Regions from separate parts of the Pseudogracilibacillus sp. SO30301A genome, predicted to be linked through region 3. Evidence: riboswitches for the same ligand, from Rfam matches in the RefSeq annotation. Region 3 holds a riboswitch; each other region holds the start of a gene.
The links. A riboswitch is a leader RNA that binds a small molecule or an ion and turns the genes downstream of it on or off. The one in region 3 is predicted to bind S-adenosylmethionine.
Positions count from the first base shown of each region.

Region 1: it holds a riboswitch for S-adenosylmethionine, as region 3 does, so the genes downstream of both, SPD89_RS06225 (YezD family protein) here and SPD89_RS18035 (OsmC family protein) in region 3, are expected to answer to the same signal.
Region 2: it holds a riboswitch for S-adenosylmethionine, as region 3 does, so the genes downstream of both, SPD89_RS04455 (methionine ABC transporter ATP-binding protein) here and SPD89_RS18035 (OsmC family protein) in region 3, are expected to answer to the same signal.

Region 1 is NZ_JAXHDD010000008.1:28,697-34,241, forward strand. Features, by position in the region: gene SPD89_RS06215 (urea transporter) at 1-595, opposite strand, end outside; gene SPD89_RS06220 (transporter substrate-binding protein) at 897-3,176, shown strand; SAM riboswitch class I at 3,251-3,353, shown strand; gene SPD89_RS06225 (YezD family protein) at 3,529-3,669, shown strand; gene SPD89_RS06230 (PLP-dependent transferase) at 3,797-4,924, shown strand; gene SPD89_RS06235 (bifunctional homocysteine S-methyltransferase/methylenetetrahydrofolate reductase) at 4,921-5,545, shown strand, end outside.
Region 2 is NZ_JAXHDD010000005.1:62,211-67,755, reverse strand. Features, by position in the region: gene sufC (Fe-S cluster assembly ATPase SufC) at 1-297, opposite strand, end outside; gene SPD89_RS04465 (MetQ/NlpA family ABC transporter substrate-binding protein) at 609-1,460, opposite strand; gene SPD89_RS04460 (methionine ABC transporter permease) at 1,477-2,142, opposite strand; gene SPD89_RS04455 (methionine ABC transporter ATP-binding protein) at 2,132-3,163, opposite strand; SAM riboswitch class I at 3,319-3,433, opposite strand; gene SPD89_RS04450 (thioredoxin family protein) at 3,508-3,825, opposite strand; gene SPD89_RS04445 (toprim domain-containing protein) at 3,843-4,202, opposite strand; gene gcvH (glycine cleavage system protein GcvH) at 4,299-4,679, opposite strand; gene SPD89_RS04435 (arsenate reductase family protein) at 4,699-5,058, opposite strand.
Region 3 is NZ_JAXHDD010000052.1:14,558-20,102, reverse strand. Features, by position in the region: gene SPD89_RS18040 (sodium:solute symporter family protein) at 589-2,211, opposite strand; gene SPD89_RS18035 (OsmC family protein) at 2,214-2,699, opposite strand; SAM riboswitch class I at 2,854-2,960, opposite strand; partial or broken gene SPD89_RS23215 (glycosyltransferase) at 3,300-3,410, opposite strand; gene namA (NADPH dehydrogenase NamA) at 3,871-4,887, shown strand; gene SPD89_RS18025 (hypothetical protein) at 5,282-5,545, opposite strand, start outside.

The DNA.
Region 1 (5,545 bases), on a different contig from region 3:
GGGCGATCCCCAATATAAATCCACTTAGCCAATCTATGTCCCCAGTGATATTCAATGTCCAATTTGATAAAGTTCCCGGTGTGAGTGTAGAACTCAATTGAAAAACTTCTAACTTATAAGATAGTAGCAACATAAACCAAGTGATAATCACAAAAGGAAAAGTAAGTATTGGTATAGTAGTTTCTTTGATAAAATGCATTAACGCTGCTGTTAAAATTGATGCAATAGCTGCCCCAATAAGAGCGATTATCCAGCTGTAAGGTCCAGTTAGAAATAGCGCGAGTGCAAGACCTGAAAGAGCTGAGTTATATCCGAATAAACCGGAATGAACTGCATTTTTATCAGCTCCACCTATTAATGCAACGAAAGTACCGATAACAACTGATAATAGTGTGACGATACCTAAAAAAGGAGAAGCGACTGTAATAGCAGCTAAAATAATTAAGCCAGTAATGACATTTTCAATCAGAACAATTTGGGATATCCCTTTTACTGAAGCGATTACAAATTGGTATACATCACCCTCTCTAAATGATTTTGTCTCTTCATGGATACTGTCAAACTCTTGACGTAACTTTTTTTCTACATTTTTCATGAAACCTCCCCATCTCACTTACTTTTCTTTTTAAAGAAATCTAAAAGTAAGGAACCTATTTGCTTATAAAATTATGCAACTTTCGTGCCAACTTTATTTTTTATTGAAAAAGGCGTGTTTTAAATGGGGAATGATTTCATCAAACCCATATGGTTATCGCATGAAAAGATTTGATGAATAGTAGATTAATAGATTGAATGTTTATAATAAAAACGTTATTATAATGGAAACGAATATAATTATTGTCTCATTTTGAAACCGCTTTCCCGATTTGGGACATATAAAAGAAGGAGGAACTAAAGTGCAAATAAAGGTTGGCCTCTTATTCTCTTTGACAGGCACGACTTCGATTACTGAAAAAGGACAATATGATGCCGCCTGCTTCGCCATCCATCAATTCCAACGACAAGGACATAACATAGAGATAATTACTAAAGATATTTGTTCTGATCCACATAAGGCTAAAAAGGAAGCAGAGGCACTCGCACGACGAGGTGTTAAGGTGTTTATTGGTTGTTACACGTCTGCCTGCCGCAAAGCTGTATTACCGATACTTGAGAAGTACAATTGTTTACTGGTTTACCCGACATTATATGAAGGACAAGAAGATCATCCGAATGTTTTTTATACCGGAGAAGTTCCAAATCAGCAAGTTCATATATTAATTGATTACTTAATGAGTGAATATGGGAAGCGAATTTACTTAATAGGAAATGATTATATTTACCCTCGTGAAACAAATTCACAAGTGAAATCATATGTTGTAGATATAAAGGGTGAAATAATTGCAGAAGAATACGTACCTTTTGGACATAGGGAATTTCATCGTATTATTCAAGATATTATCGTACAAAAACCTGATGCTATTTTTTCAACGCTAGTAGGACAAAGTGTGCTTTCCTTCTATAAAGCGTATAAACAGATGGGACTAGACCCTAATTCATTACCGATTTTTAGTCCGATTACAAAAGAAACGGAAATAGCAGCCATGGGATCAGATGTCGGAAAAGGACACTATAGTTCTGCAAGTTATTTTCAGTCTTTAGATAACTCATTGAATAAAAAGTTCGTAAATAATTACAATGAATTTTTTAATGAAAAAAAGTCTATCTCCTCTGTTATGTTCAATACATACTTAGGAACAGAGATAGTTCTTGATGCTATCATACACACAAAGAACTTTGATATAGATAAGATTTTTCAATATATAAGTGGTAGAAAAATAGATACTGCGTGTGGAGAATTGCGTATAGATAAAGAAAAACGTCATCTTTCACGCCCGGTTAAAATTGGAAAAGCTCTATCGAATGGTCAGTTTAAAATTGTTTGGGACTCAGCTAATAATATAAAACCTCGCCCGTATAAAAATATTAAAGAATCCAAAAAGAGTCATTTGAATGAAATTGTTCTAAATGCTTGGGGACAGATAAGTGAAGAAGCAATCATTGCGTTATCCGAGGATAGAACTATTCAATATATGAGCTTAAAGGCAAAAGAAATGACTGGCTTTCAAAACGGCGAAACACTCACTCCTCAAATGTTAAAACATATGGAAAATAAATTTGAAGTCAATTCCTATGAAGCAAAATTAAAAACATTGTTTTTACTAAAACCTAACTATCAAAAAACCTTTGATTCAATCTTTCAATTTGGAACTATTCAAACTAAAAATATAAACTTTCAACATGAACTTGAAACGGCAACGATTGCCGCACAAACAACCGCAAATGTTTTAATTCTTGGCGAAACAGGTACTGGAAAAGAAGTAATGGCCCGTGCTATTCATGAAGAGAGCAGTAGGAGAAACGGATCATTTGTTGCAGTGAACACCGGAGCAATCCCGAAAGATTTAATAGCTAGTGAGTTGTTCGGGTATTCAGAAGGTACGTTTACAGGGGGGAAAAAGGGCGGAGCAATTGGGAAATTTGAAAGTGCCCATAACGGTACACTCTTCCTAGATGAGATAGGTGATATGCCAATTGAACTTCAAGTTATTTTATTGCGTGCGATTGAAACGAAAAAAATAATCCGGCTTGGAGATACGATAGAGCGACCAGTCGATATCCGAATTATCGCAGCTACGAATAGAAACTTGCAAGAGGAGATTGCGTATAATAATTCATTCAGATCTGATCTTTATTACAGGTTGAATGTTTTAAATATTGATATTCCACCTTTACGGGAACGACCTGAAGATATTGAAACTCTTGCTTGGACTTTTATGAAACAGTTCCAAGAGCAGTATGGAGATGGACCAACACAGATTGATCAAGAAGCAATGCAACTGTTTATCGAATATCCGTGGCCAGGTAATATTAGAGAACTCAGAAATATTATGGAGCGTGCTTTTTTACTATCGAGAAGAAAATCTAAAAAAATTACAAGTAGCCACTTACCTAGAAATATTAAAGGGTATTATAAGCGGAAAATGCCTTCAGAACTTACATTAAAAGATGTTGAAAAGAAAATGATTACTCAAGCGTTAATGGAGACGAATAGTGTTAAGGAAGCTTCAAAAAAGTTAGGCATAGGAAGAAGTACACTTTATCGAAAAATGAAGGAATTTGAGATAAGTATATAATTTTCTAAAAAAACATTTGACAACAAATAATAAACAGTGTACAGTAGTAGTTACAATTTAATCAGATTTATTTTTTCTTATCCAGAGAGGTGGAGGGACTGGCCCAGTGAAGCCTCGGCAACAGACTTTTTAAGTACTGTGCCAATTCCAGCAAGCTAAGTGCCTGAAAGATAAGAAGAGAGAGAAATGAACGATATATTCAACCTCTTCTTATCTTGATAAGAAGAGGGTTTTTTACTTATTGAACCACCAAAAGTAATATAACTCTTCTCGATAAAGCTTTGCAAGTTCCAATGAAAAGAACTTGTACTTTACATCAATTAGCTAAAGGGGAGATGAGAATTTGAGCAAACTGGATCAAGTGAAACTGGACTATTTACAGGCTGTTTTACAAGAAATTGAGTATGGGTCTGTTGTAATTACGATTCATGATGGTCGTATTACACAAATTGACGCAACAGAGAAAAAACGATTTAGTAAAAGCTTAGTTTAATAAAAATATTGAGGTTGCCGATTAGACAACTAAAGGCATCTTACATCTATCTCTAGCCATTTTAGTATAGAGAGGATGTTGGATGTCTTTTATTTTTGCCAAATTTACTAAGAAAGGGGTTAATAAAATGACGGATTCGTGTAGGAAAGAGACGTTTCTTGTACAAATAGGAAACAGGAAAGAAGAACATTTTCGCGCAGTCAGTACACCTATTTATTTTTCCACTGCATTCCGCCATGAAGAGATTGGCCTTCAAGACGGTTATGATTATATCCGCACTGGTAACCCGACTAGAGATGTGTTAGAAAAAGCAGTTGCAGAGTTAGAAAGTGGAGAAAAAGCATTCGCTACATCTTCCGGTATGGCGGCTGTTCAACTCGTATTTGCTTTATTTGAAGAAGGATCACATTTTATTGCATCTCGTGATATATACGGAGGGAATTATCGTTTATTTGAAGTGTTTGAGAAAAAGTACAATTTTTCTTTTACGTATTGGGACGGGAAAGATTATGAGGAACTTGAAACATTTATTCAGGATAATACGAAAGCGATTTTCATTGAGTCACCAACTAACCCGTTAATGCAGACAGTTGATTTAAGAAAAATCTCAGTGATCACAAAACGTCATGAGATTCTTCATATCGTTGATAACACACTGTACACTCCTTATATTCAGCGACCGCTTGAAGAAGGGGCAGATATTGTCGTTCATAGCGCAACAAAATATTTAGCAGGGCATAATGATTTGTTAGCAGGAGTTGTCATCTCAAAAGGAAAGACAGTAAACGAAGAGTTTGCTTTTTTGCATAACTCAATCGGAGCAGTGTTATCACCATATGACTGTTTTAGCCTCATTCGGGGGATGAAAACACTGGCCCTTCGGATGAGGCAGCATGAAAATAATGCCAAGCGAGTAGTTGAGTATTTGAGAACTCATCCACTTGTAACAGATGTGTATTACCCGGGGAGAAGCGGAATGTTAAGTTTTGAAATAATTGATGAAGCACTTGTTTCGCCGTTTCTAAAAGCATTAAAACTTTTTACGTTTGCTGAAAGTTTAGGAGGAGTAGAAAGCTTTTTAACGTACCCAATTACACAGACACATATGGATATTCCAAAAGAGGTGCGTGAATCATACGGATTATCAAATTGTCTACTACGTGCTTCTGTTGGGATTGAACATGAAGATGATATTATCGCTGACCTTGAGCAAGCTTTCGAAGCAATTACTCAATTGGGGGTGGCAAAGTTTTGAGTTTATTAGCTGATTTAAAGAAACGAATATTAATCGCTGATGGTGCTATGGGGACGATTTTATATTCTCATGGGGTGGATCGTAGCTTTGAAGAATTAAATTTGAGCCACCCGGAGCAAATTCAAAATGTGCATGAAGCGTATATTAATGCAGGTGCTGACGTTATTCAGACGAATACATATGGTGCAAACTATATTAAATTAGCACGTTATGGGTTAGAAGAACAAGTGAAAAATATTAATCAAAAGGCAGTTCAAATTGCTAGAAAAGCGAGTAAAGGAAGCGTGCATGTTTTGGGAAATATTGGAGGAATTCACGGTGCACAAACTTTACTGGAGTCAGATGAGGAAATCAAGCGAAGTTTTCGGGAACAATTATATTGTTTACTACTGGAGGGCGTGGATGGGTTAATCCTTGAAACCTATTATAATCTCGATGAATTAAAAACAGTTTTACAAATTGCTAGAGAAGAAACAGATTTACCGATCATTACCAATGTTTCCATGCATGAACCGGGTGTACTAGAAAATGGGGTTACGCTATCTGATGCGTTAAAACAGTTAGAAGCGCTCGGTGCAGATGTAGTTGGAGTAAATTGTCGACTAGGTCCTTCCCAAATGG
Region 2 (5,545 bases), on a different contig from region 3:
TGTTGTAACTCCGCTAATCTCGCTTGGGTATTGCATGCCCAAGAAAAGCCCTGCACGTGCTCTTTCATCCACTTCCATTTCTAATACGTCTTCCCCATTTAAAGTAATGGACCCTTTCGTAACTTCAAATTTCGGGTGGCCCATAATTGCTGCTGCAAGCGTGGACTTCCCTGTTCCATTCGGTCCCATTATTGCATGAAATTCACCACTTTTTATTGTAAGGGTAATCCCCTTTAATATTTCATTACCTTCAATAGAAACATGAAGATCCTTTATTTCTAATGTAAACTCTGCCATATTGATACCTCCACATACTGTAGTGTATTTTATTTGGTTACTAACCAATTATCAATTTATTCTCAGTACAATCTTATCTGATTGAATGCAATTTATCAAATATAATGGATAATTAGGTGTCTATTTATATAGTTTTTTAATAAATACCTTTATAAAAGATTTGTTTGTTATTTCCAAATAAATTCTCATTTAAAGCCTCCCTATTAATAATTGTTCTAATTTAACAATAAACCAAAAGTGATAATTTGTAAAATAATTTTGGTTAACAAAAATGCTGATCCTATTTAAAAGGAATCAGCATCTTTATCATCTTAGTTTACAGGTACAACCGCACCGTCATAATTTTCAAGTATAAAGTTTTGAATTTCTTCGGAGTGAAGTACTTCAACTAATGTATTTAACGCTTCATTATTTTCATCCTCCGTTTTAACAGCAATTACGTTAACGTAAGGAGAATCATCTTCTTCTATAAATATGGAGTCATTCTGCGGATCGAGCCCAGCACCAATTGCATAGTTTGTGTTAATTACGACAAGTGCATCTTCTTCAGTTTCATATATTTCAGGTAAAAATGCAGGCTCATAATCTGGTGTGAATGTCAGTTTTTTTGGATTTTCAACAATATCATCAATCGTTGCATTAGCTGCCTCAACCCCATCTGCTAACTCGATTAAACCAGCTTTTTGAAATAAACCTAAAATACGACCATGATCAGAAACCGAATTACTCAAAATAACTTCTGTCCCTTCAGGAATGTCTTCCATATCTGTAATTGATTTTGAATAAATTCCAATTGGTTCAATGTGGATGTTGCCAATATGAGTTAATTCATAACCTGTATCAGCAACTGTTTGCTCTAAATAAGGTATATGCTGGAAGTAGTTAGCATCTAATTCACCGCTTGCTAAATCATCGTTCGGTAAAACATAATCTTCATAAGGTTCTATTTCAAGTGTAATCCCTTTTTCAGCCAAAATTGGAGCAGCTTCTTCTAAAATTTCCGCATGTGGAACACTTGATGCTCCAACTTTAATTGTTACTTCTTCTTGTTCTGTTTCTGTATCGTCACTTGTTTCTTCATTCGTATTGTCTGTATTTCCGCCTCCGCAAGCTGCTAATACTAAAATAAGTAGAACGGAAAATAATGTAAGTAGTCTTTTCATTTTATAAAAATCTCCTTTATCTTTTGTCTAATTTTTTTGAAGTAAAGTCTCCAATAAATTGGAAAATGAAGACGATGAATACGATTATTACTGAACAAATAAATACAATATCAAAGGCTCTACGCTGGAATCCAGCATAATATGCGTAACTTCCAAGGCCACCCGCACCAATTGCACCTGCCATTGCCGTATAACCAATAAGCGCGATTGCGGTAACAGTTATTCCTGAGATTAAAGCAGGCATCGATTCAGGAAGAAGAACTTTAAAAATAATAGATCGTGTACTTGCTCCCATTGATTGCGCCGCCTCAATAACTCCTTTATCTATTTCCTTTAAAGCAATTTCTACTAACCTACCATAGAATGGAGCGGCACCAATAATTAAAGCTGGTAAGGCTGCATTCGGTCCTCTAATCGTCCCAATTAAAAAATACGTAAATGGAAAGAGTAGAAGTATTAAGATAATAAATGGAATTGCACGAAACACATTTACTATTGTTGCTGTAATAAAGTTAATCACCTTATTTTCCCAAAGTCCATCTTTGGCAGTTAAGTATAATAGTAATCCGAGTAACACACCTATAATAAAAGTTCCAGTTAATGAGATTAATGTCATATAAAACGTTTCATACGTCGCCGTCATTAGTTTATCCCAATCAATATTAGCAAAATTAAGTGTCATCTCGAATCAGCTCCACTTCAACTGAGGCTTCTTTAATAAAGTTAATCGCTTTTTCAATTTCAGCTTTGTTTCCTACCATTTGAACAATTAAGGTACCTAACACACCATTTTGTGTCTGCGTAATTTTTCCTTGGATAATATTCGTATCAACGGAAAACTTTTTCGATACTTCACTAATTAAAGCTTCATTTGCAAATGCTCCTAAAAAATGGAGGCGTAATACTTTTCCATGTTTCTTTACATTATTGAGAATGTCCGCAACACTTTCTTCTACGTCTGGATTTGCCATCACTTGTTCCACAAATTTTTTCGTAATAGGTTGTTCTGGGTTAGAGAACACATCTAGAACATTACCAGTTTCTACGATCTTCCCTTTCTCCATAACAGCAACCCGATCACATATTTTGCGAATCACATGCATTTCATGTGTTATTAAAATAATCGTAAGGCCAAGTTTTTGGTTAATATCCACTAGCAAATCTAGAATTGAATTAGTAGTTTCTGGATCTAGTGCCGATGTAGCTTCATCGCAAAGAAGCAGTTTCGGATCATTTGCAAGTGCACGTGCGATCCCTACACGCTGTTTTTGCCCTCCGCTTAGTTGGGAAGGATAGGCTTTTTCTCTTCCAGTTAGCCCAACCAAATCGATCAGCTCTTGAACTTTCTTTTTCTGTTCTGTTTTTGGAACACCTGCTATTTCTAGTGGAAAAGCAATATTTTCCTCCGTCGTTCGAGACCATAAAAGATTAAAATGTTGAAAAATCATCCCGATTTCTTGCCTGGCTTGTCTTAACTTTTTGCCTTTTAGTTTAGTCATTTCTTTTCCATCAATAATAATGGATCCATCCGAAGGCTCTTCCAAACGATTTAGTAGCCGTACTAATGTACTTTTCCCCGCACCACTGTACCCTATTACCCCGAAGATTTCTCCTTCCTTTATTTCTAATGATAGGGAATCTACTGCTGTAATCGGGCTTTTATCTAGTGTAAAAACTTTCTTTAAATTTTGTATCGATATCATGATTTGCCCTCCTTTTACATCGTTGGTTTGGGAAACTATGAAATTCGCATAACATTAGGTACATACTCTAATGCCACCCTGTTTACTCATTCAGATACAATTAAAAAAGTCTTCCTGTAAGAGAACAGAAAGACTTAACAATCTATCTTCACATTCTCTCATCTATCAAAGCATCTGCTTTGCAGGATTTAGCACCTTTCAATTTTGGAAGTAAAATTGAAGGTTGCCGCGAATTCATAGGGCCAGTCCCTCCATCGCTCTTCATAAGAGTTAAGATGTATTCCTTTTTATTGATAACAATAAACAATATAGCATTATATCTGTTTTTATGTCAAGTAATACGTTTAATTTTGTCGAAAGAGCTCGGGTACATACGTCCATACATAATGATATATATTTGCAACGGAAAAGAATGTATACACTTTTTCTTTAACTTGATCGTCTTTCATAACGAACAAACAAGGTACACTTTCCACCTTATATTTCTGCATAAATTCCGGGTACAGTGATGCGTTCATCTCATAAAAAATATCTTGCTGATGTGTTTTTTCGATTTTTTCTAAAAATGAACGCGCTACATGACAAGTTCCACAAAAAGGGGTATGAATGTATAATAAATAGTCACTTTTTTGTTCTAATTGTTCTGCGGTTATTTCTTGCAAAAGAATCACCAATTTCCTTATAACATCAAATACAATGGATCTATTTTAAAGTTATGTTTTACTAATTCATGAGCAATAATATCCAGAGGAGTTAGTTCAACTTGTTGATAATCATCCGGAATATACATTTGAATGGAATTGGGCAATTCAGCAGTTAATTGCTTCCTTAACCTTATTCCAGGTTCATCTGCATCAACAAAAATATATACATCACGATTATCTAGATCAAATTCATCTAACATTTCATCAAACTTTTCCACGCCAAATGTTCCGTGTGTACAAACGATATCGATTTCCTCTTTGATTATTTTTTGAACATGCATCTTATCGGATAAACCTTCTACGATAATAACTTTCTTATCATTTAAAATACCCAATGCTTTTCCCCCAATTTCAAGGTAGCCATCGTTGAAAGCTAGAAGTCTCTAAAAAACTACATGCACCCTTAAGGTAGGGTGCAAGTAATATTATTCCTATTTAGAAATATAAGCATTATATTCTTCAGAGGAAAGCAGATCATCTAGTTCTTCATCAGCGGACGGTTCAACAACGATCATCCAGGCTTGTTCATAAGGAGATTCATTAACATACTCTGGATTATCTTCCAAACCCTCATTAACTTCTACAACTGTCCCGCTTATTGGCGCATACAATTCTGAAACTGTTTTTACAGACTCAACACTTCCAAACGGCTCATTCACTTCAATTGTATCGCCTACCTCTGGAAGTTCAACAAAAACGATATCACCTAATTCATCTTGAGCAAAATCAGTAATTCCAATTCTAACATCGCTTCCTTCTCTTCTTACCCATTCATGCTCCTTCGAATAAAGTAAATCTGTCGGTAAACTCATCTCTAATACCTCCTAATTATTATATTGACCAATTGGCTTGAAAATCTTCTTCTTTAAAACCAACTGTTACCTTTTTTCCATCTGTTACAATCGGACGTTTAATCAACAACCCATTCGATGCGAGATAGCCTACCATCTCTTCGATAGTCGCATCTTTAATTTTATCCTTCATTTTTTGTTCTCGATATACTTTCCCACTCGTATTGAAAAATCGCCGTGCAGGGAGCTCACTTTTTTCAATCAAATCAAGTAGTTCTTGCTCATTCGGTGGGTTCTCTACTATATGTATTAAATTATATGTACGATCATGGTCGTCTAACCATTTTTTCGCCTTTTTACAAGATCCACAATTCGGATACCAATACATTGTAAGTGTCATGATCTACCTCCATCACGTTTAGCATTTACGACGATTATACCAAAGTATTCCACTTAAAAACAATATTGTGATTAGTTCAGTGGTTTTGGAGATATTCAGCGATTATTCGTAATAATTCATTGGCTTCACATTTAATTTTAGTGAATAACTAGAAAATTCAGCGCGACAACTCGATTCAGCGGATGGAGCCCTAAATTCGGCGGTTCAATAAAAAATCCAGCGCTAATGACAGTCAATTCAGCGATTCTCACGATGTTTCAGCGAATAAGAAAAAAATTCAGCGCGACAACTCGATTCAGCGGATGGAGCCCTAAATTCGGCGGTTCAATAAAAAATTCAGCGCTAATGACAGTCAATTCAGCGATTCTCACGATGTTTCAGCGAATAAGGAAAAAATTCAGCGCAACAACTCGATTCAGCGGATGGAGCCCTAAATTCGGCGGTTCAATAAAAAATCCAGCGCTAATGACAGTCAATTCAGCGATTC
Region 3 (5,545 bases):
GATTTAAATGTTTTTTTACTATCTGTTCTAGCAATACAGACATTGTCGGATAGTATAACCACAAATCAAAATGACCAATGTTCTTATAGTCTTACCTTTCGCACCAATAAAGTGAGTGCTAACAGATTTCTAGGATTGATATCTCAAATCATTACTTGATAGCCTCGATAATGGAAGGCAAGATATAAACTGCGACATCATTTCTTTACAGATATATAGTTAAATTTACTTTTCGGCGGTTACTAGACTGATACAGGGAAAATTGAAATTTCTAAGGAGTTGTTTTCCAAAAAGCATAGTGGCAGCAGCGGATGCTGAGTCGTTTTCCATGCATAGTGGCAACCGATCTGCGAAAGTTAAGTTATAGTTAAACAATAACTGCTTGATAAGAGAGAAGGGAGATCCTCACTTCATATTCGTTAATATTTTCATTTATTCTAACATGGTGTCAGTTGTCGCACCCAAATTTAGGGAGTTGATTAGACATTTACCTTGTAATAAGGAAAATCTAACAAATTCATTTTTCCTCTGGATCCTAAAAAAGAAGCTATCTCAAAATGATTTAGCTTCCTTTCTTATACTATTTCATTACTTTGCTTTAGCGATGCTCTGTTTTATAGATGAACTGACATTTGTTGTTGGAAAATAGATAATGGTTGCTATAAAAAGGGACATAAGGATTAAGAAAAGAAAGATTCCAAGTAATCCATATTCATAGATGACTTGAAAATTCATTAACAGACCTATTAAAACCAATGTACCAGCAATTAATGCGTAATGTCCTTTTTTTGATTTAGCTGAAAAGAAATTATATTCTAACGTATTCGCTTTTTGTATCAATGTAATAAGAGCCAAAACACTAATATTCGCTGACATCCCAATCCATACCGGATGAATATTTAAATAGAATTCATTTGGAGCCCAGCCACCAAGATGATACCAAGTTATTCCAGACAGAAATCCAAAAATCATTGAACCAATCACTGCTTCCTTCGTCGCTACTCTCCAAAATAAGACGGCAACGACAGGAGCAAAGGTAGCAGAGTTTCTCATTGTCCAAGCTAAAATATTCCACCACGCAGCCTGTTCCGTTCTTAACATACCAAATATAATCATTAATCCTGTGAGTACCAATAGGGAACGTTGCGTATACGTAATAAGCTGCTCTGATGTTGCTTTCGGATAAAGTGCTCCGCCAACATCTTTACCCAAACTGGTCGCTCCAGAAAATTGGCAAGGTGCTCCCCAGCTTAATGCACAAGCCCAAATACCGAGGAAAAATAATCCGACAAGTGGAGCAGGAAGAACTTCCATTAAATATTGTGGTAATGCGACTAACCCAAGTGTAGTATCTGGAACAACGATTGCTGCTGAGATTCCGAATAAAATACCAAGAAAGATAAAGGGAATACCAAAGACGGCAGCCAACTTTAAACCTTTTTGTCCCTCTTCAGGTGTTCGGCAAGATAAGGCCATTTGAAACGCTGCTTGAGCTAAGATTACATTGACTAAAAATGTCCCAAACCATGCGACAATTACTTGAATCCCAGCACCATCTAGTTGAAACATTTCCGGGTTTGAGGCTGCGAATGAGCGCAGACCATCAATACCAGGGTTGATAAAAAATGCTAGTATGCCAATGATGAACATAATCATAAAAACGAAAAAGTTCATTGTTTGCGTTAAGGCGATTGACCACATGCCTCCAGCTTTCAAATAAAGATACAATAAAAAAGCAGTAAAGGCGACTGATAATGTTAACGAAATTCCAGTAAACACATGGACAGCAGAGGCAAAAGCGATCGCTGTAGCAACAGACCACATTGGAAAAGCAAAAGCCGTAATTGCGCCACCAATCCCAAGTGCTGCTCGCCCATAACGTTCTCCAATCAAACCTGAAACAGTGACAACTAATTTTTCACGAAGGGGGCCAATGATGATAAAAGCAATGATCAATACTTGTAATGTTTCTGCTACTCCATACCAGATGGCTGAGACTCCCGTTAAGTAGGATAGTTCAAGAATGGAAATAAAAGTAGATCCGGAGAATAAACCGGTAATGCAAAAAGCTACAATCCATTTATTAAATGTACGGCCTCCAACAAAATAGCCAGTTTTATTTGCTCTTTTTCTGGAGGACTGTCCGGATGCTATCAATCCAAACGTATAAACAACCGCAAAAAGAATTAACCACCAACCATATGAAGTCATTACTACTCTCCCTCCGTTTCTTGATAAATCCAGTTTAATGTAATGTTAATCTGTGCATCATGGAATAAATTGTAGGCGGGACATCTTTTTTTAACGAGTTCTTTTAATTCTTGAATTCGATGTACACTTTCAATTGTATTAAACCAAATCGTGTTTGTGACACTTTGAAAATGAGGACTAATATTGTCAATACCTCGCATTCCGCGCCGATCGATCGTTCCAACCGATTCCGAATGTAAACTTTTAAAATTAAAACCTATTTCATTAGCAATTGTCTCGACAACGATTAAGACACAACCATTAAAAGAACCTAAAATATATTCCATTGGAGTGGGCGCTTCATCGCTTCCTCCTAATTTAACTGGTTCGTCAATAGGAAAGGAAAACTTTCGAATTGTATTACTATTCTTCATTGCACCTGTTCTTTTACAACTTGCTTTAATTTCTCTTATATTTTTATTTTCCGAGTTAATTATCTCTGCTGTCATTTGTACATCCTCCAATATATTTTTAAGTAATCATATATATTTAGTTGATTTTAAGGTGAAAAATATACCGTTTTTTATTTTCTCATAAGAAAAGCCCTCCTCTCATTAAGCGATGAGAGAAGGGCATGTCTACAAATAACAACACGAACATTTCATCTCATCTTCAGAATACAATGTATTCTTCTGAAATTAGCACCATACAATAAATTGCTGGTTGCTGAGGTTTCACAGGGTCAGTCCCTCCGCCTCTCTTAATAAGATTTAATTATTTAATTAAATTGAATTATAAGCTTACCACTTGGAAAAGTCAACATATTTGATGAAGCCTGTTTTGGTCTAGTGAAAAATCTAAAGCTCGACCGTTATCAAACAGTGTCTTGAGGTAGCTTTTAAACGATTCAGAAGAAGTGTCCGAAAAGGCTGTAGGAAATTGTATATATATATTGAACCAATGATCCAAAGTGTCATAAAAAATTGAATAATTGATGGTTACGAAAAAAACGACACTGATAATGAATATAGGATGCTTGGTCTTTTGAGTTTAAACGATTTCCAATAGAATTTGTTATTGGAGGAAAAGTACATTTGCTTTCCTATTTTTTAACGTTTTTTATTGGCTTCAGGATGCTGTATGTGTAGACATTCGTCCGCATCGAACCATAATGTCCATTCACTTGTTGCTTTCGCCAAGCCCTCGTTTCTAGCATTTGCAAAATGATTATTCTATTTATAATTCATACGGGTCTACCAGCAGGCGCTTAGTATCAATGATACTAAAATTGCGTGAAGTAGCTGTATTTAAGTCAAGGGAAGCTCCACCAAAATCTTTGATTTAGGTAGAGGTTCACTTAATAGTTCATAAACATCTATTTTTACAAAACCAAAAGGAATAGTTACAATAAAACTATATGCAGATACAGTATTCCGTTAAAATTAGGAGGTTATCATCATGCCGATAAAAATAATCGGTGCAGGGAATGGGTTGCGATATAGAAGGCTGTTAAACGTTGTTTAATAAATAATATATTTAGTCGTGATTTCAATCGTGAGATGAATCAGCTTCGATTGAAAGAGAATTTACCTTTACTAGCATTCTAAAACTATATGTAAGGTAACTTTAGATAAAGAATGAATCAAGCTAAAAAGGCAACATGGATGGAGGAGGGTATAAATGGCAAAGCTTTTTTCACCAATAGATTTTAAAGGCGTAACATTAAAAAATCGTATTGTGATGTCTCCGATGTGTATGTATTCATCGATTGGGAAGGATGGGATGATTACACCTTTTCATTTATCACATTATATTTCTCGTGCCGTTGGCCAAGTGGGACTAATCGTGGTGGAAGCAACGGCGGTTCAACCTGAAGGACGAATCTCGGATCAGGATCTTGGGATATGGGATGATAAGCATGTTGCTGGTTTAAAACAGTTAAATAAAGAAATCCATAATTATGGGGCGAAATCGGCGATTCAACTAGCGCATGCTGGAAGAAAGGCGGAATTAAATTCACTTATTTATGCCCCATCACCCCTACCATTTAATGAGACGTCAATAAAACCGGTCGAGATGAGCGTGGAAGATATCAGAACGACGATTGAAGCTTTTAAAAACGGAGCTAGACGTGCAAAAGAAGCCGGCTTTGATATTATTGAGATTCACGGGGCACATGGCTATTTAATCAATCAGTTTTTATCACCGTTAACCAATAAGCGTACAGATAAATATGGCGGTAGCAGAGATAATCGCTACCATTTCCTTTATGAAATTATCGAGGCAGTAAAAAAAGAATGGGATGGTCCACTTTTTGTACGTATTTCCGCAAATGAATATAATGAACAAGGAAATACAGAGGAAGATTTCATATATTTTACAAAAAAAATGAAAATACATGGTGTAGACTTAATTGATTGTAGTACAGGTGGAGTTGTACCAGTCCGTATTAAATTATACCCTGGTTACCAAGTCAAGCATAGCGAGGTAATTAGAAAGAATTCTGCGATTGCTACCGGGACAGTTGGCTTAATCACTACAGGAATCCAGGCCGAAGAGATTTTACAAAATAATAGGGCAGATCTCGTATTCATTGGCAGAGCCTTACTCAGAAACCCTTATTGGGCTAAAGCGGCAGCAGATGAACTTGGATACGATTTGATTGCTCCAAAACAATACAAACGTGGATGGAACTAACTAACAATTAGAAAAAATAATGAAAAAACAAACGGAAGTTAATGCTCTAGTGGCAAGGGGGAGTATAATTTAATATCTATAATACTTCCTCTAACACCGTTATTAAATTTATAGTAACGAAGATCACGCGTATTTTTTGTTTAGATAATATATCACAGTTATATTTTCGTAACGAAGTTTTTAAAATCTCTTCATCTTGAACAGAGGGTGGGACTCAAATTTGTTGTGCGTTGCAGTTTCCGAAAGCCGTACTCGGTAAAAAAAAAATTATAGGCTTTTTCAGTGTGATAGACAAAATTCCACTCAACTAAAAAAGATACGAAATAATCTCTCGTATCTTTTTTATGGCATAAATAACACAGATGAAAGACCAAAATGAATTTTCGAAATCTACTTAAGTGATATTATTCAATTCTTTAATTAGGATTTTGTTTATTTTTTTCTGGCACCTAAGTAAATAGGGTTCTCTCTCAAGTTTTCTGGTCTTTAAACCACCAATAATTTTACGGACATTTTTATTGTGAACAATTAATTTTTTGTGTTCTTCATTACTAAGATAATTCTTGAACCATTGGTGTTTCTTTAGGTGTTTTAAATTTTCACCAATATCCTCTTCACTTACATTTATTAAACTTGGTATAAAAAAGCCAATGTTTAA